Regions from separate parts of the Planococcus sp. VCh962 genome, predicted to be linked through region 2. Evidence: predicted binding sites of a transcription regulator. Region 2 holds the regulator's gene; the other holds the start of a gene.

Region 1 (16,236 bases), on a different contig from region 2:
GGTGACGCAATGGACATATGGCAAAGAGCGGGTTTCTGCTCCAGCGTGGTCAGCCGATGGCAATTATGTAGCATTTTTATCTACACGCGACGACAAAAATCAACTGTACGTAATGCCGTCAACGGGCGGGGAAGCGCGGGCAATGACCGATTTTGAAAAGGGAGTCGATGCTTTCCTGTGGGCACCATGCGGCAAAAAAATCTGGTTTAATGCGCTTGTTAAAGAAGGGAAGACTTTTGCAGACAAAGAAGAGAAAGATGAAAAGAAAAAGCCGGAACCGGTCTTTGTAACGAAGCTGAAGTATAAAATGGATGGCACAGGATTATTGCCGATGGACTTTCATCGCCATATCGGTGTAATTGATATTGATTCGAACGAGGTCGAACAAATTACAGAAGGCAGTTATCATTATGGACTGGAAGCAATTTCACACTACGGGGATAAACTGGTTTACGGTGTAACGCGTGAAGAAAATCTGGATTTCATTTTTCGCCAGCCGCTTTATCTGTACGAAATTGAAACAAAAAACGAAACTCCTATAGTGGAAGAAGAAGGCTATTTTGGTGGTGCTGCTTTTTCCCATGATGATTCGAAAATTGCTTTTATGGGAAGCACGCGCCAATTTGAAAATGCGACACATTCGAACATTTATATCTACGATGTCGCACAAGAATCTCTTTCCTGCTTGACAGAAGGCCTGGATGCTCCTGTAGGTGATTACGTCGTGGCAGATTTCCAGCAAGGGGCAAATGCTCCGGCAGTGGTGTGGACAAAAGATGATCATTTGTATTTTCAAGTTTCCGCCATGGGAGATGTGCGTCTATACTTTGCGTCGCTTGACGGCGCCGTTTACCCTGCATCTCCGGAGATGGAGCATGTTTATGGCTACGACATTTCAAAAGACGGTGTATTCGCTATAGCGGCAATCAGCACTCCGGTGAGTCCGGGAGAGTTGTATAAATTGACCATTGCCACAGGTGAACGCCAAGCATTGACGGAGTTCAATAAGGGTTATATAGAAGAAACTGAATTGATCGAGCCTGCTTCAATCATTGCAAAAGGAGATAAGGGCTGGGATGTACATGGCTGGCTCATGAAACCGCGCGGCTTTGAAGAAGGGGAGAAATACCCGCTTGTGGTCAATATCCATGGAGGGCCGCATGCCATGTATGCCAATACGTTTTTCCATGAGATGCAATTGCTTGCTGCACGCGGTTTCGGTGTGTTGTACGTCAACCCTCGCGGCAGCCATGGCTATAGCCAGGAATTTGTCGATGCGGTGCGCGGGGACTACGGCGGATCCGATTACCAGGACATCATCAAGTCGCTTGAAGGTATGATTGAAGAGCATAGCTGGATTGATGCAGAGCGACTTGGCGTTACGGGCGGCAGTTATGGCGGCTTTATGACGAATTGGATTGTCGGGCATACGGATCGTTTCAAAGCGGCTGCCACACAGCGTTCAATTTCCAACTGGGTGTCGTTTTTCGGAGTATCAGACATCGGCTATTATTTTAGCGACTGGCAACTGGGCGCTGATATGACCGATGTCAATAAGCTTTGGCAGCATTCGCCGTTGAAATACGCGGGAAATGTGAAAACGCCTTTACTGATTTTACATTCGGAAAACGATTACCGTTGCCCGATCGAGCAATCCGAACAGCTTTACGTGACATTGAAGAGCATGGGCAAAGAAACCGAGTTCGTGCGTTTCCCAGAAGCCGACCACAACTTGTCGCGTACGGGAAAACCGAATCTGCGCTTTGCGCGCCTCGAACAGATTACCGGTTGGATGGAGAAGTACTTATAAGAATTAAAATCTCAAGAACGCCCAACTTTTGTTGGGCGTAGACTGTAGACAAAGTGTACTTAAAATGAATAAGAAGGTCTAAACCCCAACCGGTCCGGCCACTTCGCTTTCCGTGGATACGGCCTCAGCCGCTTCACTCCCTGCGTTCGCTCCAGGGTCTTCAGCTCGAGCTGGTCCCACAGGAGTCTCGTGGCCAGACCGGTTGGGGGTGTCGCGTCGCTTCAAGGAATACCTTCAGAATGCCGCTTTTCCGATTAGTGAGGAAAAGCGGCATCCGCTGTTCACTTCACGCCAAGTTCCGCAGCGGAAACCGGCGAAAGGCAAAGATGTGCTCCTGCATCGCTGCGCTAGCTTCGTCGCAAACGAATCGTGCAAAATTACTTTTGCACCATTCGCTTCCTGCGGGGCAGCGTAGCGACGAAGTGCCGAAATCCACTCGGGCGAGAGTCCCGAGTTAGTTCGGCGCGAGCCCGCGGAAAGCGTCCGGTTGAAGCGCAGGAACCGAGGGAGGAACCTTGTTTTTGATCGTTATTCACTTGATTGAACGTATATTCTTTTTTCTACAAGCTAACGCCCAACTTCTGTTGGGCGTTCTGCTTTTATAGGACGCTATTCATCTGAACGATAAACATGAAGTTATAGGCTACGACAACAAAGGCAACCCAGCCTGCATGAAGAAATAAAACCAGGGAGTATAAAACATTAGCGGAAATTAGCAGGTAGAGCCAGTGGCGGGAGCGATTTGAGACGAATGGCGTAAAAAGCAAACTGAAAAGGCAAAGGGATAATAGAATCTTGATTGTTAAAATGAAGAAAGGAGAAAAAGAGCTTAATAAAGGGTTGCCTTCTGTTATATAACCAAACTTGATGCCGAAAAAAGTAAGGATTCCATCAAGAATATTCAAAATGCCCAAGGTCCAAATAGGGGTTTTTAAAGGAGTGTCTGACTTTGCCATTGCCATCTTTCACCTCCTGCGATTTTGAAACCAGCATAGCCTTAATTCTTTTTTGTCTTTTAGCGATGATTAATATAGAAATACCCATTTGCTTTACCATTTATACATACAAACGAACTATTAATTTTTTTTCGGATGCGAAAATGTTTTTTGCTTAGTCAATATATCCTGCTATTCCGTAAAGGTATTATAAACATAATTAAAGCCTTTTAATTCGTAAAAAGTTTTTTTGCATAAGAGCTTCAATGATCAGAAAATTTCTGGTGGATAGAAAAAGAAAGAGCGCTGTAAAGAATTGCTGCTTCTTTCTTGGAGTGGTTTGAAAAAATCGAAATGATCTCTTGGTGGGAAACAAAGCCAATCAAAAAAAGCCGTGCAGCTGCACGGCTTTTTTAATCCGAGATTATTTTCCTTTAAACATGGGTTTTCGTTTTTCGCTGAATGCCATCAATGCCTCAACCCGGTCCTCTGTCGGAATGGTCAGCTCGTAAGCTTTTCGTTCGATGTTCAGGCCGGTCTGTAAATCGGCGTTCATGCCATTTTTAATGGCAAATTTCGCTTGCTGCAAGGCAATTGGGCCGTTAGCCAGCATCATATCAGCAAACTGGGCGGTGACGTCGACCAGCTCGTTGCGCGGCGCTACTTTGGTGACGAGGCCGTAGTCCAGCGCTTCAGCCGGTTTTAATCGGCGTGCCGTCAAAATCAGTTCCATCGCTTTTGACTCGCCGATCAAACGCGGCAGCCGTTGTGTGCCTCCGGCTCCTGGAATAATAGCAAGGCTGGTTTCAGTCAAACCGAGCAGTGTATCGTCCGCGATGATACGGAAATCACAAGCAAGTGCCAACTCCATTCCACCGCCGAAGGCAAAACCATTAATCATGGCGATGGTCGGCTGCGGCAAGTTTTCAATTGTAGTAAAAACTTCCCCGATTTTAAAGATATTGCGTTTCACATGCTGTTCAGTCAATGTCTTGCGCTCTTTCAAGTCCGCTCCGACACTAAATGCCTTTTCTCCAGCGCCTGTAAAGATGACTACCCGGATATCCGGGTTAATCCGGATCGCTTCGACCACTTGGCCCAGTTCAGCCAGCATATCGTAGTTGAAGGCATTCATGGAATCCGGCCGGTTCAATGTGATAAAGGCCAAATTTCCATGCTGTTCATAATGAATTGTGTCCATTTCCATCCCCCTTTTAATCGTTCCATCCGTTAAAAACATACCACTTTTTGGACTATTCCGCCATCAGACTCTATAATTAAGCGCAGAGAGGGGTCTTTTTTTATGAACCGTATCGCTTTAATCCGCATTTATCGGATTGTTTATATGGCCATTAAATTTTACACGCAAGCGATGCTTTTCCAGCGCCGTCACCGCGGGAATTGGAATCCGCTTGTTGAGGAGAAGTGGGAAAAGCTTGTTACGAAGCAAGCGAAAAACTATAAGATTCTTGCCTTGAAGCTTGGCGGGCTTATGATTAAACTGGGGCAGTTTTTATCGACACGGGCGGATATTATGCCCCCTACCTTTCTTCAGGAACTTGAAGGTTTGACAGACCGGGTACCTTCGGTAGAGCGCAAAAAAATCGTTTCGGTTCTTGAAAAAGACTGGAACTCCCCATACTCCAGTTTTTTAACCGATTTATCGGATACTGCCGTGGCATCAGCCTCCATCGGGGAAGTTTACAAAGGCGTGCTAAAAGACGGAACGGAAGTGGCTGTAAAAGTCCAACGGCCGGGTACAGACCGTATTCTGCGTGCAGATTTTCAAGCGATGCGAATTGTTGTCTGGATGATGAAAACGTTCACGCCGCTGTCCAAACAAATCGACTTCCGGCAATTGTACCGGGAAATGACCGAAACAATCGGAGCAGAGCTGAACTTTTTGCAGGAACTTCAAAGCGGCCGTTCGTTTGCCGACCGTTTTAAAGAGATGGAAGGCATTCGTTTTCCGGTTTATTTTGACGATCTTTCAACGCGCCGCGTACTGGTAATGGAGTGGATTGAAGGCGCGCGCATCACCGACCTCGCTTTTATTGAGAAACATCATCTTGACCGCCATGCCATCGCAGAACGGTTATTCATTTTGTTTTTGGAACAGGTCCTTAATGGCGGCCAATTCCATGCCGATCCGCATGGCGGCAATATTTTGTTAAAACCGGACGGTACCATTGTGCTGATTGATTTCGGTATGACAGGAACTATTTCCAAATCAGATGCACAAGCAGTGTTGCGGATAGCTGAAGGCATCGTTTTCCAAAATTACGACCAAGTGCTGGATGCACTCGAAGAATTGCGTTTCCTCCTGCCGCATGCGGATCGGGATCTTTTAGCGGACACCATTGCGCGGCTGGTTGCGGCGTATCAGTCTAATGAATTGATGCAGATGGACAGTTTTGTGGTAGAGCGATTGCTCCGCGATATACAAGACATTGTCCGGACGCAGCCTGTACAGCTGCCTGCCGAATTTGCATTTTTCGGCCGGGCTACATCAATCTTTGTAGGCGTCCTCCATGTGCTGGACCCCGCTATTGATTTATTGGCGCTCGCCCGGCCGCGCATATTGGAATGGGCGGCATCTCAAAAAGAAGGCAAAAGAATTATCGGCAAAGAAGACGTGCTGCGCTGGGCAATCAATGCCACAGGGCCACTCCGTGTTTTGCCGCAAAAAATCATCAATTATCTCGAAGAGCCGGAACGGATGCGCCATTACTTGGAAAACCGGGATGGGCGGCAACGGGAACATCAGCGGGATCTGCAAAGCCGGATGTTCGCAGGAATTTTCACGATTCTATCGTTTATGGGCATATCGACAGCTGTCTGGTTTTCTCATGAAGCCTTTATGTGGGTGTCATCAATTTTCTTTGTCGGTTCGCTATGGGTTTACCGTTCCATTAAATAGTTTTGCCACATCGGAATATAAAAAATCTGTGCCAGCAATGGCACAGATTTTTTTTCGTTCACGTCTTGCAATTTAATCAATTCAGAGTAAAATTGAAAAGAGAACAAACGTTCCCTTTTTGAGGAGGTGTAAAAATGCCGTTAATCTCACAAGAGGAAATTGTCCATTTTGAAAAAGCTATCTATTTGCCGATGGTATTGATCATTTTGGAACGTGACCGCGCTTTATTCGAAAAAGGGGCTTTTAAACTGAAGAGGCCGTATATTGAATTAGTGGATGGTGCCATCAAGCAGGTTCATAAAGAGCTGCAAGAAACGAAGATTCATATGCGCAAGCACCATATGAAAATGATTAAAGGCACTGGAGACGATACTTTTACCGAATATGTATTTTATCATGGAGGCTATGAGGACCACCGGCGCTATTTGAATGTGCGCCTGCGCAACCGGGTGGAAGAATTGCTGCGCGTTTATTTGGCGATGTCTTATCAGGAAATTTAACTCGCTTTTTAATTGAGGTCCGGATGCAGGGGGAAAGTGCAAAGAGGCAGAGCTATACATATATGAGCTTGATACCTTAAAAGCAGCAGTTTCTGCCTGCCTCTTTGCCATTTCAATTGGAAAACTCAATCAAGAGGATGTTGTCTTCTAGGGGGATATCTGCGTTTAGTCAAATATACCATTTGATGCTGATGGACTTGCTGAGCATTTTTAAAAAACCTGCGCAAAGAACCGGCAAAAGAATGCTGGTTTCTTAGAGCCACAGGGGACACATCAAGCGGGACCGTCACGCCATTGCTTAAATAAACAATGCTGCCTTTTCCAGTGTCATCGCTTTCCACCAACTCCACAGCATCAAAATTAAACCAAACCGATTCTTTGTTTTTCGGAGAATGCGTAGGGAAGAATAGGAGTGGATTGCCATAATACTCACCAATGATGATGGGCGGTTTATGTTTGACGCGAACTGCTTTTTGAGAATAAAGGGTAGCGCTTTCTATTGATCCTCTGTAAAAAGTACAAGAAGAGCTCACGATTTTATAAACCGATTCTTCCACAATGAATTCACTTCGATCTTCAATTACACGCGTCCACGTCCGATGTCCCTCTACATACGGCAAAAGTGCATAGGTGTTGCTGCATACCGTATATGAGGAAGAGTGATGATTCATTTTGCCCATTTACTTATACACCCTAAATTTACTATACCTCAATATTGTAACAATAAATGGAAGATTAGCAATGGCTTTAATCTAAAAATAAAATATTTTCTATTTCATTGGAATTTTCAAAAAACGATTGATTATTGATATGCTTTTAATGTATACTAATGAAAAGCATTCGGGGTGATGAAGAATGGAAAACTATTATTCTTATGCTGACTTCATGAAAGCGATGGCTCAAACAAAGAAAATTACAGAAGCGGAAAAACTGCTTAATGATATCTATTTGGATTTATTTTTAAAGCATGTTCACCGCTCGCAGCAAGAAGAGCAGCTAATGACGCTTATCGACCAAGCCCTGGACACTAACGACCGTGAATCATTTGCCAAATATTCAGCCCAATTGCAGGCTTTAAAATGCGATGAAGAATAACGAAAAACCGCTCTCAATGAGCGGTTTTTTTATTTTGCCTCAAAATAGACAAGCTAAAAAACATACGTTCGCTTTTTGTTAGGGGATTTTTAGGGCATATGATAAAATAGAGAGAGTGAAACAAACAGGAGGACATCGATTATGAAACAGGAATTCAAACTCCAGGCGCCTTATGAACCTGCAGGCGATCAGCCTCAAGCGATTGCTGAGCTGACTCAGGGAATCATAAACGGCAAGCGTTGCCAAACCTTACTTGGAGCAACAGGTACGGGGAAAACGTACACCATGTCAAATGTGATTCAGCAAGTAAAAAAACCCACATTGGTCATGGCCCATAACAAAACTTTAGCTGGACAACTTTACAGCGAATTCAAGGAATTCTTTCCGGATAATGCGGTTGAATACTTCGTCAGCTATTATGATTATTATCAGCCGGAAGCTTATGTGCCGCAATCAGATACTTATATAGAAAAAGATGCCAGCATCAACGATGAAATCGACAAATTGCGGCACTCAGCGACAAGTTCGCTGTTTGAACGGGATGATGTCATTGTCATTGCTTCCGTATCGTGCATTTACGGACTTGGTTCACCGAAGGAATACCGGGAGCTTGTGGTATCTCTTAGAAAAGGGATGGAAATCGAGCGCAACCAGCTTTTGCGAAAATTGGTCGATGTCCAATATGAGCGGAACGATATCAATTTTATCCGCGGAACTTTCCGGGTGCGGGGAGATGTAGTGGAAATCTTTCCGGCATCCCGCGATGAACGCTGCTTGCGCGTTGAATTTTTCGGAGATGAGATTGACCGGATCCGTGAAGTGGATGCTTTAACGGGCGAAATTATCGGCGAACGGGAACATGTTGCCATTTTCCCTGCATCTCACTTTGTTACGCGGGAAGAAAAAATGGTCAAAGCCATTGAAAACATTGAAGCGGAACTTGAAGAGCGATTAAAGGAAATGCGGGCAGAAGATAAACTGTTAGAAGCTCAGCGCCTCGAACAGCGCACGCGTTATGATTTGGAAATGATGCGTGAAATGGGCTTTTGTTCGGGCATCGAGAACTACTCCCGCCATTTGACGCTGCGGCCGCCAGGTGCCCAGCCTTATACGCTCATTGATTATTTCCCGGATGATTTCCTTCTGGTAGTGGATGAAAGCCATGTAACCCTGCCACAGGTCCGTGGTATGTTCAATGGTGACCAGGCACGCAAAAAAGTGTTGGTGGATCACGGATTCCGTTTGCCTTCTGCTATGGACAACCGGCCGCTGACATTTGATGAATTCGAGAAGCATATCCACCAGGCCGTTTTTGTGTCAGCGACGCCAGGGCCATATGAGCTTGAACATACACCGGAAATGGTGGAACAAATTATCCGGCCAACCGGACTGTTGGACCCGACAATTGAAGTTCGCCCGATAGAAGGGCAGATTGATGACTTGATGGATGAGATCCGTCAGCGCACCGAGCGCAATGAACGGGTGCTTGTAACGACATTGACGAAAAAAATGTCCGAAGATTTGACCGCATATTTAAAAGAAGCAGGCATAAAAGTCAATTACCTGCATTCAGAGATTAAGACATTAGAGCGGATTGAGATCATCCGGGAATTGCGGATGGGTGTGTATGACGTCCTGGTCGGCATTAACCTGCTCCGGGAAGGGCTCGATATTCCGGAAGTCTCCTTGGTGACCATTCTTGATGCAGACAAAGAAGGCTTCCTGCGCTCAGAGCGTTCGCTTATTCAGACAATGGGGCGCGCAGCGCGGAATGCCAATGGCCATGTAATTATGTACGCCGATAAAATGACCGATTCAATGCGAAAAGCCATCGATGAAACGACTCGCCGGCGCACCATACAGGCTGCTTACAATGAAAAACACGGCATTACACCGATTACCATACAAAAGAAAATCCGGGACGTCATCCGGGCTACTACAGCAGCGGAAGAGACGGAAGAATATGTTTCAAAAGCGGCAGCAGGGAAGAAACTCAAAAAAGAAGACCGCATGAAACTGATTACACTGCTGGAGAAAGAAATGAAAGAAGCGGCAAAAGCGCTCGATTTCGAACGGGCAGCCGAACTTCGGGACACTGTGCTCGAATTGAAAGCGGAAGGGTGATAAAACTTGAAAAATCAGGAAATACGTATACAAGGTGCGCGTGCGCATAATTTAAAAAATATAGACGTCGTTATACCACGGGATCAGCTGGTGGTCATGACAGGCCTTTCCGGTTCGGGCAAGTCTTCTTTGGCATTTGATACGATTTATGCAGAAGGCCAGCGCAGGTACGTCGAATCGCTGTCTTCTTATGCCCGCCAATTTCTCGGGCAAATGGATAAACCGGATGTCGACTTGATTGAAGGGTTGTCGCCGGCGATATCAATCGACCAAAAGACGACAAGCAAAAACCCGCGTTCCACTGTAGCAACGGTCACGGAAATCTATGATTACATGAGGCTCATGTATGCCCGGATCGGCAAACCAGTCTGTCCGAATCACGGCATTGAAATTTCCTCTCAGACGATTGAGCAAATGGTGGACCGTTTGCTGGAGTATCCTGAACGGACAAAAATGCAGATTTTAGCCCCGGTGGTAGCGGGCAGAAAAGGAACGCATGCGAAATTGTTGGAGGACATCAAAAAACAAGGCTATGTCCGTGTTCGTGTCAATGGCGATTTGATTGATCTTGATGATAATATCGACCTGGATAAAAACAAGAAACATTCCATTGAAGTGGTCATCGACCGGATCATCATGAAAGAAGGCATTGCCCCGCGGCTCAGCGATTCCTTGGAATCAGCGTTGAGAATTGCGGATGGCCGGGTTCTGGTGGATGTCATGGAACAGGAAGAATTGCTGTTCAGTGAACACCATGCTTGTCCGATTTGCGGCTTTTCCATCGGCGAACTGGAACCGCGCATGTTTTCATTCAACTCACCGTTCGGCGCTTGTGCGGAATGCGATGGAATTGGCCATAAACTGGAAGTGGATCCGGAATTGGTCATCCCCGATTGGAGTCTATCGCTGGAAAATGATGCAATAGCTCCATGGAAGCCGACAAGCTCGCAATATTACCCTCAAATGCTCAAGGCTGTCTGCAAACATTATAAAATTGATATGACGGCTCCGGTCAGTGAGCTGCCCGAAGAGCATGTCCAGATTTTACTTTACGGTTCCGGCAATGACAAAATCCGTTTCCGTTATGAAAATGACTACGGACAAATCCGGGATAACCATATTCATTTCGAAGGCGTCGTAACCAATGTAGATCGCCGCTTCCGGGAAACTTCTTCAGATTGGACCCGGGAGCAAATGGAAAAATACATGGGTGAGCAGCCTTGCCCAGCCTGCCAAGGGTTTCGTTTAAAACCGGAAACGCTCGCAGTAAAAGTGAACGATCTGCATATTGGGGCGGTTTCCGAGTTTTCAATTGTGGAAGCGGATGAATTTTTTGCGAACCTTGTTTTATCGGAAAAAGACGCACAGATTGCCAGTGCGATTGTCCGTGAAATCCGTGAACGGGTCAGCTTCCTGATTAATGTCGGCCTCGATTATTTGACTTTAAACCGGGCATCGGGCACTTTATCTGGCGGAGAAGCACAGCGCATCCGGCTTGCAACGCAAATTGGTTCCCGGCTGACAGGCGTGCTGTATATCCTGGACGAGCCGTCAATCGGACTGCACCAAAGAGACAACGACCGCTTGATCGGCGCTTTAAAAGAAATGCGGGATCTCGGCAATACATTAATCGTTGTAGAACACGATGAAGATACCATGCTCGCGGCTGATTATTTGATTGATATCGGACCAGGGGCAGGTGTACATGGAGGCGAAATCATCGCCGCAGGCACACCTGAAAAAGTGATGAAGAATAAGAAATCATTGACCGGCCAATATTTGAATGGATCGAAATTTATTCCATTGCCTTTAGAGCGCCGAGAGTCTGATGGCCGCGCAATTTCTATCCGCGGAGCAAATGAAAACAATCTGAAAAAAGTGGATGTCGATATTCCGCTTGGCATGTTTGTTGCCGTCACGGGTGTATCGGGATCCGGAAAAAGTACATTGGTCAACGAAATCTTGTACAAATCACTGGCGAGCAGATTGAACCGGGCTCGAACAAAACCGGGCAAGCATGAGTCTTTAGAGGGCATCGACGAACTGGAAAAAGTGATTGATATTGACCAATCGCCGATTGGCCGTACGCCACGGTCCAATCCTGCCACTTATACCGGGGTATTCGATGATATCCGCGATGTCTACGCTTCAACGAATGAAGCGAAAGTGCGGGGCTATAAAAAAGGGCGTTTCAGTTTCAACGTCAAGGGCGGACGCTGTGAAGCATGCCGTGGAGATGGTATTATAAAAATAGAAATGCACTTCCTGCCGGATGTTTACGTTCCATGCGAAGTCTGCCACGGCAAACGGTACAACCGGGAAACGCTGGAAGTGAAGTACAAAAACAAGAGCATAGCAGATGTATTGGAAATGACGGTGGAAGCAGCTTCGCAATTCTTTGAGAATCATCCGAAAATCCACCGTAAATTAAAGACGATTGTCGATGTCGGTTTAGGCTATGTGACGTTAGGACAGCCGGCAACCACTTTATCGGGTGGGGAAGCGCAACGGGTTAAACTTGCTTCGGAACTTCATAAACGTTCCAATGGCAAATCTTTCTATATATTGGATGAGCCGACGACAGGGCTCCATGCGGATGACATTTCACGCTTGCTTCTTGTGCTGCAGCGCTTGGTTGATAATGGCGATACGGTTTTGACAATCGAGCATAATCTCGATGTCATAAAAACCGCGGATTACATCATCGATCTTGGACCGGAAGGCGGAGACAAAGGCGGCACAATTATTGCAACTGGAACACCGGAAGACATAGCAGCCGTCGAGGAGTCTTATACCGGAAAATACCTGGGACCGATTTTAGAACGTGATCGTGCCCGTATGGAAACCATGGTCAAAAAAGCTACACGCAAGAAAAAAGTAGCGAAGTGAAACTTTTTTTGATTCAAAACGTATCAATTAATAGACTATCAAGTTCGGTTTTTGTCTAGCTTCCGCTTTTCATTAAACCGACGAAGAGGAGGCCGCAATACATGCAAAGTGAAAAAGAACGCATATTGGACATGGTGGAAAATGGCACCATTACGGCAAGAGAAGCAGTGGAGCTATTGAGAGCAATAGACGGCGGCGGAGAGCGGGAACAGTCATCGCGTGATTACGGCCGCAATGATTATCGGGAAAAGCGCGGCAGACGGGGATTGTTCCGTCCGGAAGACATGGTGAAAAAGTTCTCAAAAGATTTTTCGCGTGATTTTTCGAAGGACTTCTCAAAAAACCTTTCCAAGGACTTTAATCAGTTGAGCGACCGCATGATGCAATTTATGCAAAGCTCGGTTGGAAAATTGAAGACGATGGAATTCGATTCTCCATTCGGGGAAGCGGTACAGTTCAGCCATACCTTTAGACAGGAAAATATGGACATCAGCAACATCATTACAGATATCGCCAATGGGCAGCTGGAGATTTTCCCGTCACAAGATGAAACCATCCGTGCCGAGTGCAGCGTGAAAGCGTACCGGTCTGAATCAGAAGAGCAGGCAAAAGAAGATTTTCTTGATAAATTTGTTTTTATTGCCGATGATCAGAAACTCCGCATCATCAGTGATATGAAAACCACGCAAGTAAATGTGGTGCTGTATGTACCAGCCAAAAAGTATACCCATATTGCTGCCCGTTTATTTAATGGGGGCTTCTCAATGAAGCGTATCGATTCAGCGTTAATCAAAGTAAAAACCGCAAACGGCAAAATCGAATTGAAAAACGTCGAATTTGATGATGCTGAATTAGAAACAGCAAATGGCCCAATCCAAGTACAGGATGTACAAGGAAAAGTGATGGAAACTGAAACTTTGAACGGCCGTATTTATATTGACGGTGACATCCAGACTACAGAAGCGAAATCGTTGAACGGCAATGTCGTAGTGACGTCAAGATGCAAAGAAGCCCGCAAAGTGGAAGCGAAAACACTAGCAGGAAACGTAGAGATTTATATCCCATCCCACTTGCCATTGAGAGGGGAAGTATCTTCCAACCTTGGCAAGATGGATGTATTGCTTTCAGATGTTGAACATACCCATGAACAAGGGCAATTTATGCAAAAGTCCATCCGTTTTTCAAAAGAAAGCGGAGAAGCTGTTGCAGCGCCGCTTTTGGTATATGGCGAAACCAAAACCGGTTCCGTACTGGTGCGTTACTTGACAGTTGAATAACTTATAGCAAGAAGCCGGCATGTTCTATGCCGGCTTCTTTTCATTTCTTGAGCTCTGATGGAATATGCGGTACTGTTTAAGCAGAACAGCGAGAGCAACAACAGACGAAGGCTGAAAAGGACAAGGGGGATGACAGGTGGCAGACGCGGCAATTCCAGCTCGGATGGCAGAAGCATTTAATCAATTGAAAGAATATGAAGCAGTAAAAAAGGGCCTATTGTTTATTGAAAATGACCATGTCCAGACCATTGCAGATCAGATTGCTTTAACGGAAATTCCCGCACCGCCGTTTAAAGAACAGCAGCGGGCTGAAGACTTTAAGCGCCGGTTGCAGGAGCTTGGGCTTGAAGAAGTCCAAATGGATGCAGAAGGCAATGTTTTCGGCATACGCAGAGGAACTGGCGGTGGACCGAGAATCTTTGTTTCAGCCCATTTGGATACCGTATTTCCAGAAGGCACAGATACAACAGTGTATCAGAAAGACGGCATATTATACGCGCCGGGTATTGGAGACGATACACGGGGGCTGGCAGAATTGCTCGCAGTCGTGCGGGCGATTAACGAAGCGAAAGTAAAAACCAGCGGAGACATCATATTCGGTGGAACTGTCGGCGAAGAAGGAGCCGGAGATTTGCGCGGAGTCAAAGCGTTTTTTGATGCGCGTTCAGACATTGATGCATTCGTATCAATGGATGGGGAAGGCTATAACCACATCACTTATCTTGCGACTGGCAGTTTTCGCTATGCCATTACATATAAAGGGCCGGGCGGCCATAGCTTTGGTGCTTTCGGGACTCCGAGTGCGACGCATGCCCTTGGCCGAGCAATTGCGGCAATTGCGGAGCTGAAAACACCTTCCCAGCCGAAAACAACGTTTTCAGTTGGAGAGGTATCAGGCGGCACTTCGGTTAACGCCATTGCCCAAGAAGCGAGCATGGCTGTCGATTTGCGCTCCAATGATGAAGAAGAGCTCAGAAAATTGGATGAGCGCTTTTTGGAAATTGTCCAAAAAGCGGCTGAAGACGAAAACCGCCGCTGGGGCGATGACCGCTTAAAAGTGGAAGTTGTCCGTTTCGGCAACCGGGCACCGGCCAGCCAATCGCCAGAAGCACCAATTGTCCAAATTGCCTGTGCCGCAGTTAAATCGATCGGTGGCCAGCCAAGGCTTGGAGAGCCGAGCAGTACGGATTCAAATTATCCAATGAGCCTCGGTATTCCTTCGATAACAATTGGGCTCGGGGGCGACTTTGGCGGAGCTCATACATTGGAAGAATGGCACAATCCTCAAAATGGCCATTTGGGCATCCAAAAAAGTTTCTTGACGATTTTAGGAATGGTAGGGGTAAAGGGTGTTTGCAAATCTTTATTGCAAGAATAGCAAAAGCCAGAAAAGCAGCTAACCGCTTTTCTGGCTTTTTTAATTGTATTCTGCATATAGTTTTTGAGTAAAAACAATGGAATGGGTAATTAATTCTTTCAATACTTCGGTATCAATATCTTCAAGTTTGTTGATGTAAACGCAAGATTTTCCACTTGTATGCTTGCCCAACTTAGCAAGCAGCTGGTCACAATCCGGATCACCGGTTGCAACATACAAACTGATTTTTGCTTTTCGGGGAGAAAAGCCGGCAAGCGGAGCATCGCCTGAATGGCCGGAGGCGTATACATAATGATAGGAACCAAATCCAATGATGCTCGGCCCCCACATTTTCGGCGGGTATCCGCTGGTTTCTTCAAAAATCTCAAGCAACCGGTACGCATCTTGTTTTTTCTTTGGATTTTCCACCGTCTCTTCGATAAATTGGATAACATCTGAATCTGTTTCTTTCGTCTTTGGCTCATACATGCGGATTCCTCATTTCCAATGGATTTTAAAGGCAATGCATAGCGGCTTCTGCTTCCTCCCAAGGTACTTTATAGCCTTGCCCTTTGGCGCAAAAGATGGATGTTGATGTGTATTCCGGGTCTGCATCTTTATTGTAGCCCCGTTTTTCGATGATTTCTTCTTCATTATGGCAAAAATCATAACCACCGGGCAATAGCGTGAGCGACCCTTTTCCATGGGTAAAGGAAGCGAATTCGGTACTGTATTTCATAAAAGTGGCAACCGGTACTGTTCCTTCGATAATCGCTCTGCCATCTGACATTTCAGGTGCATGAAAGCTTCCGTGGGCTTGCTGGACATCGGATAGCACTTTTCCCATATGGTCTATTTCCACTTTGATTTTGAAATGGTAGACGGGTTCCAGCAAGCGGTTTCGGGCTTTTTCAAGCCCTTGGCGAAGTGCCCGGTAAGCGGCTTCGCGAAAATCACCGCCGGAAGTATGCTGGTTATGGCCACGGCCTGTCAATAAGGTGATTTTCACATCGGTCAATGCCGAACCGGTGAGCAGGCCGTGGTGATCACGCTCTTTTAAATGGTGCAGCACCAAGTTCTGGTTGCCGACAGATAAAGCATCGGCATGGCATGTGTTTGCCAACGTAACGCCGCTGCCTCGAGGTGCCGGTTCGATTTGGAGATGGACTTCTGCATAATGGCGCAGCGGTTCGAAATGGCCGTATCCTGTAACGGTATGTTCTATTGTTTCCTTATAAAGAATTTCGGGGTCTCCGAATGAAACTTGAAAACCGAACCGCTCTTTGACAATTTGTTCAAGAATTTCGAGTTGAATTACGCCCATCACAT
Region 2 (16,236 bases):
CACCGGCTTGGGTTTGATCCACAAAAAAGGGGAAGTCGCGAAAATTCGCAAGGACTTGCCTGTACTGTTGATCAGCGGTTCAAATGATCCAGTTGGAGGCAATGGACAAGGGATTTTTAAAGCAGCCAAGCAGTATGAAGATGCGGGAATGACAAATGTAAAAGTGTATTTGGCAGAAGATGCACGGCACGAACTGCTGCATGAAATTGATAAAGAGCAGCATTTTGAAACAATTTTAGAATGGATGTTAGCAGATGATTGATGTATTAGCCATCGTTGGCCCGACGGCTTCAGGAAAAACAGCTTTAAGCCTGGAGTTGGCTTTGCGGCTGAACGGTGAAATTATTAATGGGGACTCGATGCAGGTTTACAAGGGTATGTCGATTGGGACTGCGAAAATCGAACCGGAAGAAATGCGGGGGATTCCGCATCATCTTTTGGACATCAAAGAACCGGATGAGCCATTCTCGGTTGCGGAGTACCAAAAAATGGTGCGGGAAAAAATTGCGGAAATTAACTCTCGCGGCAAATTGCCGATTATCGTTGGAGGTTCCGGCTTGTATGTCCAGGCTGTCCTGTTCGACTACCGCTTTACAGAAGAACAAGTAGATGAACAGCTGCGTGCTGAATTATATGCGGAACTGGAAGAATTCGGTCCGCTCCATATGCACAAAAAACTGATGGCGCTCGATCCGGAAGCGGAGATTCACCCGAACAATACACGCCGTGTAATCCGGGCGATTGAAATCATAAAAAGCGACCATGAAAAAACTGACCGGAATCTAGCCCTGTCGCCGATGTACAATGAAGTGATCGTCGGACTTGATATGCAGCGTGATGTTTTATACGACCGCATCAACCGGCGCGTTGACGATATGGTGGCAAGGGGCTTGCTGGATGAAGTCCGATCGCTTCGAAAGCGGGGAATCCAGGATGTTCAGTCGATTCAGGCAATCGGCTATCGAGAGATTTATGCCTATTTGGAGGGCAAATTAGAGTGGGAAGAAGCAATCAGTCTTCTCAAGCAAAATTCCCGGAAATACGCCAAACGCCAATTTACCTATTTTAGAAACAAGCTGCCAATTTTCTGGATTAATGCGCTTACGGAATTGGAAAAAAACATTCAGAAAATAGAAGTCTTTATGCAGGAAAAAGACCGGCAGCGTCGAATTGGGATTATAGAAGAACAAAATTTAGATTAGAGGTTATGAGGGGGATATTCATGAAGCCAGTAAATATTCAAGACGTTTATTTGAATCAGCTGCGTAAAAATAATATTTTTGTTACGGTCTTTTTACTTAATGGATTCCAATTGAAAGGGACCATAAAATCTTATGATAATTTTACGGTGCTGGTTGAAACAGACGGTAAACAGCAATTGATCTACAAACATGCAATTTCCACTTTTTCGCCCGCCAAATCCGTACCGATTGAACATCAGGAATAATTGCCTTGTCAGCAGGAGCTTGCTCCTGCTGGTTTTTTTCGTTTTCAGGGAAATTCAAGCCTTCCTCTTATTTGAACAGAAGATCTGCTGGCCGTTAACAACCGATTCAGGATTAACGGATGCCGGTCCTGCCATAGAGCGAGGCGTACCTAGCCTTCCATCTGCTTTTCGGCAGCGGGGAATGAAGAACACCTTCGATTGAAGCTTCTCTTTATTTGACAGCAAGGCTTGTGCCGTATAACATTTTCAATGAAAGCCATTTAAAGCAGGAGGCAAAATAAATGAAATCCATTACAACCGATGATTTGCTTGAAATAGTTGAAGCCGGACAAGAAATTCAATTGATCGATGTCCGTGAAAATGAAGAAGTGGCATATGGCATGGTGCCAGGAGCCAAGCATATACCACTTGGCCAATTGCCGGAGCGCATCTCAGAACTTGAGACCAGTGAACCTGTTCATGTAATTTGCAAAGCCGGTGGCCGCAGTGCCATGGCTTGCGACTTTTTGGAAGCGAACGGCATTGAAACGGTGAATGTCGAAGGTGGAATGATGAATTGGGATGGCGAAACCATCGCTTGAACCAAAAAGGCCGCCCAGCTAATACAGCTGGGCGGCCTTTAGTGTTTTATTAAGCAGAATGTATATGGCGTGTCGGCAATCTCCATTTGAATAGATAAGAAAGGACGCGCAATGTGGTAATGCAAATAAAGAGGATATACAGCATCAAGTCTGACCGGATCAAATTGAAACTGATAAGCATGCCGGCAATCGCTGCCCACACTGCATAAATTTCGGACCTTAAGACGAGCGGTTTTCGACCGGCAAGAAGATCACGGACCATGCCGCCGCCGGAACCGGTTAATACTGCAGCCACTACGACTGCATATACTGGCATTGCCAAGTCTACAGCATATAGCGCGCCTTGGATGGCAAAAGCCGATAAACCAATAGCATCAAAAAAATTACCCCAGCGGGTCCAGGGACCAAGAAGTTTATTGGGAAATAAAAACGCAATTGTAATAGATGCGAGTGCCAATTGAAACATCATTTCTTGTTCCCATAGGGCAGAGACCGGAACACCGATCAATAAATTACGGATTGCTCCTCCTCCAAAAGCCGTCACAACTCCGAGCAGATAAACTCCGAAAATATCATATTCTTCTTCCATGGCTATAATTGCACCAGACAACGCAAAAGCGATTGTCCCTATAGCACTCAATACTTCCCAAGCCATTTCAGCTTCCTCCCAATCTTTTCAACTCATTGAATTGTAGCAGAATTTGACGCATTTTCAAGTTTACTTGCATAATAAGTAGGTGAGTAAATTAGAATGGAGAATTTGATGCAAACAACAATTAGACAAATAGAAGAAAAGATAAAAACCGAATTGCAGATAGCGGATGACATTGCATTTTTCAACCAACGGAAAGTTCTGGATGCATTTCATCGGCAGAAAGTCAGCGACCACCATTTTAATCCATCGACGGGCTATGGCTATGACGATGAAGGACGCGACACCCTGGAGCGGGTGTATGCAGACGTCTTTAAAGCAGAAGCGGCACTTGTCCGACCGCAAATCATCTCCGGAACACACGCCATCACGATTTCATTATTCGGTATTTTGCGTCCGGGAGATGAGTTGTTGTATATTACCGGGAAACCCTATGATACGTTGGACTCCATCGTATCAGGAGGTGAAAAAGACACCGGCTCGCTGAAAGACTTCGGTATCAGCTACCGGCACGTTCCTTTAACGGCAGCACATCAAATCGACTGGCAGACTATCGAGGAAACGGTTCATGGAAAAACGAAAGTTGTTGCAATCCAGCGTTCCCGCGGATACGATACACGCCCGTCGTTCACGATCGAGGAAATTGAAGAAATGGTAAGCCGGATTCGCAAGATAAAGTCCGATGCCATCATTTTTGTTGATAATTGCTATGGTGAATTTGTTGAAGAACGTGAACCGATTGAAGCGGGAGCCGACTTGATCGCCGGATCGCTGATCAAAAATCCAGGCGGCGGCATGGCGAAAATTGGCGGTTATATTGCAGGAAGAAGCGATTTAGTTGAAAAATGCGGTTACCGCATGACTTCTCCGGGTATAGGAGGAGAGGCCGGAGCGTCATTAAATGCGCTGCCGGACATGTACCAAGGCTTTTTCATGGCACCACATATCGTTTCACAAGCGTTGAAAGGAGCCATCTTCACCTCGGCTTTGCTTGAAACTGCCGGCATGGAAACGACTCCGCATTACGCAGACAAACGGACGGATTTAATCCAGTCTGTATCATTCAAAACAGCTGAACAGATGATTGCTTTCTGCCAGACCATACAAGCCAGCTCACCGGTCAATGCGCAATTCAAGCCCGAACCCGCCTATATGCCAGGTTATGAAGACGATGTCATCATGGCAGCGGGCACCTTTGTCCAAGGCTCCAGTATTGAATTGACAGCAGATGGGCCGATCCGGCCACCGTATACAGCTTTTGTCCAAGGTGGATTAACGTATGAACATGTGAAAATTGCCGTTTTGAATTCTGTAGAGACGCTGAAAAAAATAAGTTTACTTTAAATGGATTTCCGCATCCAAGGATGCGGAAATTTTTCATGTTAGGAAACGTAACGTAGATTTGACAAATAAACTAACATGAGTTATAGTAAAGGAGTAGTAATTAGTGAAAAGGGTGAAAAAAATGACGAATCGGGTTCGCCGGACGATGCCGCTTCTTCCAATCAGCATTGTCATGCAGCTGACGGAACTAACAGCGCGCCAAATCCGCTACTATGAAGAGCACGAATTAATAAGCCCTGCCCGTACAGAAGGAAACAAACGGATGTTTTCATTAAATGATGTGGACACCTTACTGGAGATCAAAGACTACTTGGACCAGGGCCTCAATATTGCTGGGATCAAGAAAATTTTCGCGATGAAAGTGCAGCCTCAAACTGAGCCGGCCAAGCCGCAAACAATCAGTGACGCTGAACTGCGGCGGATTATGCGGGAAGAATTCATGAGTTTAAAAGCGTATGACAGAGGCGGAAACCGCCAAACGGATTTATCCCGTTTCTTTCATTGAAACGGGTTACATACAACATTCATAGGAGAGTGAAGAGAACATGGGCAAGTATACTAAAGAAGACATTAAGCGATTAGTGAAAGAAGAAGAAGTAAACTTTATCCGGCTGCAATTCACCGACATCCTCGGAATCATCAAAAACGTTGAAATTCCGACGTCCCAATTAGATAAAGCGCTCGACAATAAAATGATGTTCGATGGTTCTTCCATCGACGGATTCGTACGCATTGAAGAATCGGATATGTACTTATTCCCGGATTTGGATACTTGGGTTGTATTCCCTTGGATCACTGGGAAAGGAAAAGTTGCCCGCTTGATCTGCGACATATACCGTGCGGACGGCACTCCATTTGAAGGAGATCCACGCAATAACTTAAAACGCGTGCTTAAAGAAATGGAAGAGCTAGGATTCACACATTTCAACCTTGGGCCAGAACCTGAATTTTTCTTGTTCAAATTGGATGAGCGCGGTGAACCATCGCTTGAACTAAACGACAACGGCGGATATTTCGACTTGGCTCCAATGGACCTTGGTGAAAACTGCCGCCGCGACATCGTATTGGAATTGGAAGAAATGGGCTTTGAAATCGAAGCTTCCCACCATGAAGTGGCTCCAGGGCAACACGAAATCGACTTTAAATATGCGGATGCCATCAAAGCTTGCGATGATATCCAGACATTTAAGTTGGTCGTTAAGACCATTGCGCGTAAACACGGACTTCATGCGACATTCATGCCAAAACCGCTATTTGGTGTAAGTGGTTCAGGTATGCATATGAACGTGTCCCTGTTCAAAGGCAATGAAAATGCCTTTTTGGATGAAGACGGTGAATTGAAGCTGAGCGATACGGCTTATCAGTTCCTAGCTGGAATTCTTGAACACGCTCAAGGTTTCACAGCTGTCACTAATCCGACAGTCAACTCCTACAAACGCCTTGTTCCAGGATACGAAGCACCTTGCTACGTAGCTTGGTCAGGACAAAACCGCAGCCCGTTGATCCGTATCCCAGCATCACGCGGATTGTCAACTCGTGTGGAAGTGCGTTCGGTTGACCCGTCAGCGAACCCTTACTTAGCGATGGCAGTATTGTTAGCTGCTGGCCTTGACGGCATCAAAAAGAAAATGACGCCGCCAAAACCGGTTGACCGCAACATCTACGCGATGAATAGAAAAGAACGCGAAGCAGTAGGTATCCAAGACCTTCCACCAACATTGTATGCGGCTCTTCAAGAGCTACAAAGCGATGATGTAATGAAAGATGCACTTGGCGAACACATCCTCAACAACTTCGTTGAAGCAAAAGAAATCGAATGGGATATGTTCCGTATTGCCGTACATCCATGGGAACGCGAACAGTATTTGAAAATGTATTAAGAAAAGACAAAACCGCTGGAACCTAAAGGTTTCAGCGGTTTTTTGTTCTGTACTGAGGTTTGCTATACCAGTTGAAGTTAAAGCATATAATGATTTAGAAACATTAAAATCATTCAAAAGAGCCTGAGAGCCGGCAAGGCGGTTCTCTGCAATCCGGCGAAATCCAGAGATTTTAATCTTATATAAAACTCGCGGTATCGAACTACAGGCCACATGAACTGTTGCATTAACTCTCGCCATTGGAACTAAAACTTCATAAGACGGTACGCATTAGAGGGAAGCATAATTTGACAAATAAATTTAAAAACAGTTAATCGAAAGCGGTTATTATGCAAACAGGTCAAAAATTTCTTATTATTCTTGAAATAAGAACGAATGTTCTGTATAATATTATTAATAAAGAGTTATGAAAGGAGGATGAAGGTTATGGTACTACTCAATAGAGAGCTGAAGCAAGTAGGGAATCATGTAGAAAAAAGAAATTTTAAGTGGCAGGGAATGAGGTTGTCAGAGCATATGAAATTCTTAAGCGATTGGTATGCAGAAGATAAACAGGAAAAGAGACCAAAATTAGATGAAAAGGCAAAACAGTTAATCGAGGAAAAATTGGAAAGTGCGCTAATACGAAAATGCCCAGTCCGGATGCAATTGTGGAAAGACCATAACCTTCATTTCCATGTCGGGAGAATAGTGGAAATGGATCCTCAGACGAGAACAATTGTCTTTGATGAACCATTTGGAATGAAACAATTGCCAGTCGATAATATTGTCAAGGTAATGCTAGTTGACTAAATAATAAATCCCTCTGCTTTCATTTGGCAGAGGGATTATTTTTGGTAATATGCTTCTTTGGTATAAACCGGGTTTTTTATGAGGAAAACGAGTGAAGATAAGGATGGCCAATTCCTGGTTTTCAATATGGTCCATTTCTTCTTTACAGGTACGCATAAATAAAAAAATCCAGAGATCGAACAAACGCTAGGGCTTAATAGGCATTGGATTCTCCTTGCGGGAACGCGCACAACATCTGAAGGTATATTAACAAGAAAACCGTTGAGGCTCTGAGGCTCCGGCGGTTTTTTAATTAACCTGAATCTGTTATTGAAGGTGGTCATATTCTTAGGAGGATTTTTTCGGCCGTGCTATACTGATACCACCATTACAGCATATATGGAGGAAAATAGATGAAGAAAAAATACCTAGCGATATTGTTGGCCAGTGGTATTTTGCTGAGCGGCTGTTCTGCTCTAGATGGAGTCACCGATACATTGAATTACGCAACCGAAGCAACAGAGTACGCCAATGAAGCCAGTGCTTTTGCTCAGGAAGTTCCTGATTTGGCAAAACAAGCAGTCAACGACGAACAAGCGGCCCGTGAACTTGAAGCACGGTTGGAGGAAATGAAAGCAACGATTGAAGAATTCAATCAACTTGAGGCACCCGAACTTGGTGCGGATCTTCATCAACAAGTGGTCAATCAAAACAATCGGGCGATTGAAGGAATCGATTTATACTTGGATAATATAGAGAATGGCAAACTCGATTCCGAAGTATTGGAAAACACGGAAGCATTCAAATCCCTTCAAGAAATCACCGGCATTGTGGAACAGATAAAACAGTTAGGAAATTAAAATAGAGAAATATTATTGATCAATGACCGTCAGCATTTAAATGCTGACGGTTTTTATATGGAAAAAAAGAAGGCAGGGACTTTTTAACTGATTTTATGTAATTGCTATCTTTAAATAAAATTCAAAAGGGATATGCCTTCCTGCTGAAGAAAATTTAAAGGAGGAGGTGAAAGCGTGAAGAAATTCGTCATCCAGTATTTTTTGGAAAAAGGACTTACAGTGGAAAGAACGGTAGAAGCGGAGTCAAGAGAAAACGTGACTGCTATGGCTCTGTCTGAAAGCATCGTCCAATATGAAGATGTATTTGGTGAACTGAATATTTTTAACAAAGCGGACGTTAAATTGGTGAAAATAAAAGATTACACGGAGCCGGTTACTACTTCAAGAAGAGGCGGTTAAGAAAAGCGCTTAAAAGAAATAATTAAATTCGGCTGAACAGCTTCTGAAACAGGGGAGATTACTTTTTTGAAATAAGGGTATGTATATATAAGTCTTTCCCTCTTTAATAATCCGTACTGAATTTTCTATGGCGGTTGCCGCCAGGAGGATTTTGTGGGGGTGATTAAATGACAAAGATTCAAGGGATAAAGAGCTTGCTGAAATACCTGGAGGCAGCGGATTATCCGATGACTGAAGACAAGGTACAAGAATTCATAACCCAGCGAAAGATTCCGCATAGCCAGTCTTATGGCGATATGATTATTTTTGATCTAAACCATATTGATTGGTGGATAGCAGAACAGCGGAAACTGAAGAACAAAAGTTAAATGAGTTTTAACAACACCCTGAAGCCGGATCCTTTCCAATAAAAGAGTCCGGGTTCGGGGTATTGTTTTTTTCGGGATCTGTAACATAATAGAATAACAGGCGTCTTAATTAGAAGTATGAATATTGGAGGAGCATTGGATGAAGATATTGAAAATTTTAATTGTATTGCTCATCGTGCTGTTTCTTGGGGCAATTGGTGTGTATTATTTCGGTACCAATATGGCTTCAGAGAAAATGGTGGAAGAAGCAACTGAACAACTGAACAACAGCGGACAATTGGAAGAAATCCAATCGTATGTAGAAAATGATCCTGAACTTGCTGGCTATATCGAAGAAGCAAAAGCGGCTGACGAAAGTTCCTTGCCATTCAACTCAACCGGACAGGCAACACGGGTATTGATCCAAAAAGTAGGAGTTACAGAATTAAAAAATATCCAGAGTGGTGTCCAAAACGGAACGATGTCTCATCAGGAAGCCATTCAAAAACTGGAACAGGATTTGACGGAAGAAGAGATGCTGGCATTGAAAGTCATCGCTTATAAACAAATATACGGTCAACAATAATATTGAGTTGTGGTAAACTAAAGGGAGCTTACAGAGGAGGTCAGTGAATGAAAACATTTCAAGTGGAATTCTATTTTGACCAAGGGAATACGATAGTCCTTTCTGTACAGGCCACGGATAAAGAGGCTGCTTTAGGGAAAATCCCTTCAAACGGAACTTATGACGTAACAGATGAAGCCAGCGGTAAAATTTATCGCATCACGATTAATCTTGTCAAGTATATCGTGGTCAACCAATCTTGATAAAAACAAGCATCGCTCAAGCAGCGCATGCTTTTTTTATACTTAAAATAAGAGATTTTTCCGACAAGGGGATGGGCATGAATGGAATTCAAAGGAGCCAGTGCGTATGATCAGAAAGATTTTTTAAATCAATTTCTGGCAAGAAGAAACCGGGAAGAAAGTCCGAATAATGCCATTGAAAGGCCAATCGTCATAGAATTGCTGGGAAAGGTGAAAGGCAGGAATCTACTGGATCTTGGATGCGGAGAAGGCAGCTTCGGTAAAGAGCTGTTATTGGCTGGAGCGGATCATTACACGGGTGTAGAAGGTTCGGATCAGATGGCTTGGCTGGCAAAAAATGAACTGAAAGGCACCAAAAGCGTCATTCTGCAAGAAACGATGGAAACTTATGCGTTTCCCCACAATGAATTTGATATAGTTATGTCCCGCTTTGCCATTCACTATGTTGCCGATATCCAAGAGCTGTTTAAAAAAGTGCATCAGGCGTTAAAAGATAACGGCAAATTTGTCTTCAGCGTTCAGCATCCTTTGACAACTTCTTCTTTTATCAGCAAAAAAGAAGGCGAAAAAAGAGGGAATTGGATTGTGGATGATTATTTTAATTCCGGCGAACGTAAAGAGCCATGGATGGATAAAATCGTCGTAAAACATCATCGAACCACCGAACAATATTTTAATGCCTTAGCGGAGGCAGGCTTTAAGATTGAGTCCTTGCGTGAAGGGGAACCTAAACGGGAAAATTTCAGCAGTGAAGCAGAGTACCGGAGGCGCAAAAGAATTCCGGTTATGCTGGCATTTTCTTGTGTTAAATAACTTGCATATTAATTGGAAAAACAAGCAATGGAATTTACGACGAACTCAAAATAAAAAAACGCTGAGAAGAAATTCTCAGCGTTTTTTTTATAGGATTTGGCGATAGACGCCAACCACTTTGCCCAGAATAGAAACTTGATCGACGATAATCGGATCCATCGAAGAATTTTCAGGCTGCAAGCGGAAGTAATTATCTTCTTTGAAAAAGCGTTTCACTGTTGCTTCATCATCTGCAGTCATCGCAACGACAATATCTCCGTTGTTAGCTGTCTGCTGCTGTTTAACTACAACGTAGTCACCGTTTAAAATACCAGCTTCAATCATACTTTCACCCATGATTTCAAGCATGAAAATATGGTCATCCTCGGTACCGTATGTCTGAGGCAGCGGGAAGTACTCTTCCACATTTTCGATGGCGGTAATCGGCAGCCCTGCAGTAACTTTCCCGATCAACGGAACATGCAACACTGGATTTCTTTCAATTAGCGCATCTTCTGTGCTAATGATTTCAATGGCTCTCGGTTTAGTCGGGTCACGGCGGATCAGTCCTTTGCTTTCCAACCGGGCCAGATGGCCGTGGACAGTCGAACTGGAGGCCAGGCCAACTGCTTCTCCGATTTCACGAACGGAAGGCGGATAACCTTTAGCACGAACTTCATCTTTTATAAAAGTCAAAATATCTTCTTGGCGTTTCGATACTTTTTTCAACAGTTTCACCTCTTTTTAGTTGTTCAGTATGTTTTTCTACCCATAGTATACCAACTTGGGATATGAAATGCAAACATAGGTTCGAATTTATTTGTTGACAAAAACACTTGTTCGCATTAATATAAGAACATACATTCCGAACACATATTCTTAGGAGGCGGTTCACATGACAATCATTCGAAAAAACTCTTATTTTACAGCATTATTTACGCTTATTCTTATATTCTCCATTTTTTCGGTAATCACCCATAACAATGAAAAAACACAAGTAAGCCACGTCCAAATTGAAGAAGGCGATACTCTGTGGACTTTGGCTGAATCATTCAGTGGAGACACTCCCCATCAGCAATGGATCGATGAAATTATGAAGGAAAACGGATTGACTACTGCCAAAATCGTTGCCGGCCAATCACTTAAGATTCCGAGTGACCAACTCAAATACACCCCAGATGAAACCATCAAGCTGGCAGGTGATGCAGAATGAAAAAAACTGCGTTAATTTATTGCCGCGTCAGCACCACGAAAGATACACAGGAAACTTCGCTCGAGAGACAGGAAGAAGAGCTGCTAAAATTTGCATTTGAACAAGGCTATATTGTGGACCAAATATTTTCTGATCAGCATAGCGGCTATGAAATGGACCGAGAAGGCTTGTTGGAAATGCTTAACTGCATCAAGACGGAAAAAGTAGATGCTGTTTTTATCCAGGATGAAACGCGTCTTGGACGAGGGCATGCCCGCATCGCGCTTTTGCATGTCATGAAAAAATACGGCGTGGAAGTCTACACTTTATCTGACCAAGGACCGATTGCCTTGAATGATATGGATGATATGGTGCTGGAAATTTTAGCGATCGTAGAGGAATACCAGCGAAAAATACATAACGCCAAAATTAAACGAGGCATGAAACGTGCTGTTGAAAACGGCTATAAACCCGAAAAGAATCTAAAAGGGAAAGGCAATCCGGAAGGAAGGGAGCGCCTTGATTTGCCGATTGACCAAATCGTCAGCTTAAAGGAAAACGGACTGACCTTCCATGAAATCGCCGTTACGCTGCAAGGATTTGGCTACCAGGCAAGCAAAGCGACTGTCCATCGCCGTTATAAAGAATTCGAACAAATGAAACAGGGCTAATATATTGCAGAAAACCATCTTCTTTTGTACGATATGTAAGAAGAAAGGTGGGGTTTGATGTTATCACCAGATAAATTAAATCGAATTAATGAATTATCACGAAAATCTAAAAAAGCGGGCTTGTCTATAGAAGAAGCAAAAGAACAATCTTTACTTCGTCAAGAGTATTTGCAGACATTCCGGAAAACGATGCGCGGAACCATTGAAAACGTAAAAGTGATCGATCCGAATGGCGACGATGTAACTCCAGAAAAAATCAAGAATATCCGGGAGAATAAGTATTTAAATTAATACTTATTCTCTTTTTCGTTGTATTCTTTTCTATTGTTGACTACACTAGTAAGGGATGAAATTTTGTTCTAGAGAGGATGTTTTTTTATGTCAAACCATGCAGATCAACTTGCAGTGACTACGATTCGCACACTTTCCATTGATGCTATCGAGAAAGCTAATTCCGGGCATCCTGGATTGCCTATGGGAGCTGCTCCTATGGCTTATACATTATGGACGAAACATATGCACCATAATCCGAAAAACCCTAAATGGTTCAACCGTGACCGTTTTGTCTTGTCGGCTGGACACGGTTCAATGCTTTTATATAGCTTGCTTCATTTGAGCGGTTACGGCCTTACATTGGATGAAATCAAAAACTTCCGCCAATGGGATTCGAAAACTCCAGGACACCCTGAATACGGCCACACAGAAGGCGTGGAAGCAACCACAGGTCCTCTTGGCCAAGGAATTGGTATGGCGGTTGGAATGGCAATGGCAGAACGCCATTTAGCGGCTACATACAACAAAGAAAACTTGAATGTTGTAGACCATCACACATTCGCTTTATGCGGAGATGGCGACTTGATGGAAGGCGTTGCAGGTGAAGCTATTTCACTGGCTGGCCATTTGAAGTTAAATAAATTGGTAGTACTTTATGACAGCAATGACATCTCATTAGACGGCGATCTTCACATGAGCTTCTCTGAAGATATTAAGAAACGCTTTGAGTCTTACGGCTGGAACTATTTGCGCGTTGAAAACGGCAATGAATTGGACGATTTGTCTGAGAAAATCGCTCAAGCTAAACAATCATCTGACAAACCGACAATTATCGAAGTAAAAACCGTCATCGGTTACGGAGCTCCGAATAAATCCGGTAAAGCGGATGCGCACGGTGCACCACTGGGCGAAGATGAAATGAAATTGGCGAAAGAATATTACGAGTGGACATTCGACCAGGATTTCCACGTGCCGGACGAAGTATACGAAACGTTCAAACAAGCAACAGAAGAATTAGGCGGCAACGCTGAAACGGCTTGGAACGAACTGTATGCTGAGTATGAAGCACAGCATCCTGAACTGGCTGCACAGCTTCAAAGAGCAATCAAAGGAGAACTTCCTGAGAACTTCGATGCCGACTTCCCAACTTATGAAGTAGGCAAAAAGCAAGCTACCCGTGCTTCTTCAGGCGATATGGTAAATGCTATCGCGAAAGCTGTACCTTCATTCTTTGGTGGTAGTGCGGACCTTGCCGGATCGAACAAAACAAACATCAAAGGCGGAGGCGACTTTGATGCTGAAAATCCAACTGGACGCAATATCTGGTTTGGTGTGCGTGAATTCGCAATGGGGACTGCCTTAAACGGTATGGCACTACACGGTGGCCTTCATGTATTTGGCGGCACATTCTTCGTATTCAGTGACTATGTACGTCCAGCAATCCGCCTTGCGGCTTTGATGGGCCTTCCGGTAACATTTGTATTCACTCACGACAGTGTAGCGGTTGGAGAAGATGGCCCTACTCACGAACCTGTTGAGCATTTGGCTTCGCTTCGCGCAATGCCGAATTTGAGCGTTGTCCGCCCTGCGGATGCGAATGAAACAAAAGCGGCTTGGAAACTGGCTTTGACTGCGAAAACTGCGCCAACGCTATTGGTTCTTTCACGCCAAAACCTGCCTGTGCTTGAGCACACGAACGACTTGGCAGCAAACGGTGTTGAAAAAGGTGCTTATGTGGTTTCGCCAGCAGAAAACCCACAAGCATTGCTATTGGCAACCGGTTCTGAAGTGAGCCTTGCGGTAGCAGCACAGAAACAATTGGCAGAAGAAGGAATTTCGGTTTCTGTTGTATCTATGCCATCTTGGGATCGATTTGAAAAACAAGACAAAGAATACAAGCAATCGGTTATTCCGAAAACGGTCAAAAAACGTTTGGCAATCGAAATGGGCTCTTCATTCGGCTGGGAACGCTATACAGGCGATGAAGGCGATATCCTTTCAATTGACCGCTTTGGTGCCAGCGCGCCAGGCGAGCGCATCATGAAAGAATTCGGCTTCACACCAGAAAATGTAGTGGCGAAAGTCAAGAACTTAATCAACGAACAATAAAATGACATAAAAGCGGAAGCGGAACAATGCTTCCGCTTTTATTATTTTGATCTTATGGTCATGGGCCGGATTTTATAGTATAATCCAATGTGGTGCACTACTTATTTATGCAACGCGAAGGAGGTAACATGAATGGCTACTTGGATCTGGATCGTAATCGTTATCGTGGCGTTGATCGCAGGTGTTGCGCTTGGCTTTTTCATCGCTCGTCAATATATGATGAAGTATTTGAAAGACAATCCACCGATTAATGAAGAAATGCTACGTATTATGATGATGCAAATGGGACAAAAACCGTCTCAGAAAAAAATCAATCAAATGATGGCTCAAATGAATAAAGCTTCTAATAAACCTGCTAAAAAATAAAAAGCACTCTCATGGAGTGCTTTTTTTCGTTCCTTGAAATAGCCGGCGAATTCTATTCTTTAGGTTTTCTCCACCAACGCAGTAAGTTTAGTGAGAAAGCTCTTTCTCCTTACGTTTCAAATAGCTGCAAAACAGGGATAGGAGAAGAAAAGAACTTAAAAAATGGGAGGGAATATTATGCCTGAACAAGAAGAGTTCGTTTTCTACATGCCAGTGATTGAAAAAGAAGAATCGCGAGAAAAAGAAAGTTTCAATACGCAAATGGCAGGAGTCGGAAAAGTTTTGCCGGTTTCGATGGAGCAGATCAATGAAATGGTAAAAGGATTATCGGACTATAGCCTAGATACAATAGAATTGCATGTCAGAGGAGTGGCGAGAACGGGACCGATGGTTGAATTTTTCATCGGAGCAGAAGGGGAAGCCGGACTAAAGCTGGTTTTGAAAAAAAAGAAATAAGGCAATGGAAAAAGCACTCTTAATGAGTGCTTTTTTAGCTTGTTAAGAAAATTGAAAATTGTATTAGCGATCATCCCTTAACCGATATTTCACCCCACAGATCCGCTCCTGTCTCTCTCTCTGTATCGCTGCGCTAGCTTCGAGACATGAAAAAGCGTTGCATCGCTGCGCTAGCTTCGAAACATGAAAAGGCGTTGCAGGGTCTCGGCTGTCTCGTCGCTACGCTGCCCCGCAGGCAAGACATTGGCCGACGCCCGCGTGGCCAAGTCTTTGCGACGAGATTGCGCAGGAGCAGTATGTTTTCTCCGCTGGTTGGCTCCATATCCGGAGAGCCGGTCCAATTATTAGAGAGCTTTCCGAATGAGCTCCCTATTTCAGAGAATCTCTAAAGATGGCAAAAGAGAGCTGAATGCAGCGGAAGGCGGCGACTCCTGTGGGAGTAGTGTGAGTCCTGAGACCCCGCAGGGAGCGGCAGCGAGCGAGGAGGCTCAGGCCACACCCCACGGAAAGCGTCCGCCCTGGAGCGCAATTACAGAAGAAGATACTTGTTTCTCGACAGCCAGAAAAAGCACTCTTAATAAGTGCTTTTTTGCATTTCTGAAGTCATCAATCCATTTTCCCGTAGAAACGCAGCAACTGTCTGTTCATATTCTTCTGAGTTTTCATTGTACGACTGGGCGTGCGCTCCTTCAGCAAAAAACTTGATTGCTTTTGGTCCCGATTTTACATCATACATTTCCTGAGACATTTCTGGCAGCACAAATTCATCTTTCAAGCTATGGATGAAAAGGATCGGACTTTTGATGTTTACTACCGCTTCAATGGGTGAGACGGTAGAGATGGAATAACCATCGCGCAATTTCATGAAAATAGCCGCCAGCTTTACCGCTAATGGTAAGCGTATTGGCTTAGTGGTATTCATGACATGAAGGATTTGTTTAGAGATATCGGAGTAGGTGCAGTCAATCACATAAAATGATGCCGTGTCTTCCATGCCGGCGTATAAAAGCGTCGTAGCCCCGCCCATCGACTCGCCGTGGATGCCGAAAAATAAATCAGGTCCAACGTGCAGTTTTAATGCTTCTACCACAGCTTTTAAATCGAGTTTTTCATAATGGCCGAAACTGGTGGTTTTGCCGCCGCTTTCTCCGTGCCGGCGATGATCATATACGACCGAATTGAATCCGAGCCGCTCAAACATTCGAGCGTACTTAAAAGAATTTACTTTAGTCTCTGTTACACCATGGCAAATGATAACATATCGATTT

What was found. The regulator LexA, encoded in region 2, represses DNA repair genes until DNA is damaged. The targets are predictions, from matches to a motif close to CGAACATATGTTCG.
Region 1: AC3AQ9_RS16595 (YhjD family protein) is a predicted target of LexA. The motif match lies at 5,766-5,779, and genes of this name have one in related genera.

What each region holds. Positions count from the first base shown of each region.
Region 1 covers NZ_JBYLHS010000007.1:118,974-135,209, reverse strand. Annotated here, with positions in the region: gene AC3AQ9_RS16620 (S9 family peptidase) at 1-1,810, shown strand, start outside; gene AC3AQ9_RS16615 (hypothetical protein) at 1,889-2,035, opposite strand; gene AC3AQ9_RS16610 (DUF5658 family protein) at 2,410-2,772, opposite strand; gene AC3AQ9_RS16605 (enoyl-CoA hydratase-related protein) at 3,170-3,946, opposite strand; gene AC3AQ9_RS16600 (ABC1 kinase family protein) at 4,049-5,665, shown strand; gene AC3AQ9_RS16595 (YhjD family protein) at 5,800-6,165, shown strand; gene AC3AQ9_RS16590 (competence protein ComK) at 6,291-6,845, opposite strand; gene AC3AQ9_RS16585 (IDEAL domain-containing protein) at 7,021-7,260, shown strand; gene uvrB (excinuclease ABC subunit UvrB) at 7,402-9,384, shown strand; gene uvrA (excinuclease ABC subunit UvrA) at 9,391-12,273, shown strand; gene AC3AQ9_RS16570 (DUF4097 family beta strand repeat-containing protein) at 12,375-13,550, shown strand; gene AC3AQ9_RS16565 (M20/M25/M40 family metallo-hydrolase) at 13,687-14,928, shown strand; gene AC3AQ9_RS16560 (DUF1801 domain-containing protein) at 14,968-15,396, opposite strand; gene AC3AQ9_RS16555 (GTP-binding protein) at 15,422-16,236, opposite strand, start outside.
Region 2 covers NZ_JBYLHS010000001.1:343,400-359,635, forward strand. Annotated here, with positions in the region: gene AC3AQ9_RS01735 (alpha/beta fold hydrolase) at 1-262, shown strand, start outside; gene miaA (tRNA (adenosine(37)-N6)-dimethylallyltransferase MiaA) at 255-1,202, shown strand; gene hfq (RNA chaperone Hfq) at 1,223-1,447, shown strand; gene AC3AQ9_RS01750 (rhodanese-like domain-containing protein) at 1,729-2,028, shown strand; gene AC3AQ9_RS01755 (trimeric intracellular cation channel family protein) at 2,078-2,683, opposite strand; gene AC3AQ9_RS01760 (methionine gamma-lyase family protein) at 2,792-4,024, shown strand; gene AC3AQ9_RS01765 (MerR family transcriptional regulator) at 4,146-4,529, shown strand; gene glnA (type I glutamate--ammonia ligase) at 4,570-5,904, shown strand; gene AC3AQ9_RS01775 (YolD-like family protein) at 6,331-6,696, shown strand; gene AC3AQ9_RS01780 (DUF6376 family protein) at 7,089-7,535, shown strand; gene AC3AQ9_RS01785 (hypothetical protein) at 7,710-7,934, shown strand; gene AC3AQ9_RS01790 (hypothetical protein) at 8,102-8,302, shown strand; gene AC3AQ9_RS01795 (hypothetical protein) at 8,442-8,867, shown strand; gene AC3AQ9_RS01800 (hypothetical protein) at 8,915-9,109, shown strand; gene AC3AQ9_RS01805 (class I SAM-dependent DNA methyltransferase) at 9,191-9,922, shown strand; gene lexA (transcriptional repressor LexA) at 10,010-10,630, opposite strand; gene yneA (cell division suppressor protein YneA) at 10,797-11,114, shown strand; gene AC3AQ9_RS01820 (YneB family resolvase-like protein) at 11,111-11,764, shown strand; gene AC3AQ9_RS01825 (DUF896 domain-containing protein) at 11,822-12,055, shown strand; gene tkt (transketolase) at 12,143-14,146, shown strand; gene AC3AQ9_RS01835 (YneF family protein) at 14,279-14,512, shown strand; gene AC3AQ9_RS01840 (hypothetical protein) at 14,690-14,968, shown strand; gene AC3AQ9_RS01845 (alpha/beta hydrolase) at 15,543-16,236, opposite strand, start outside.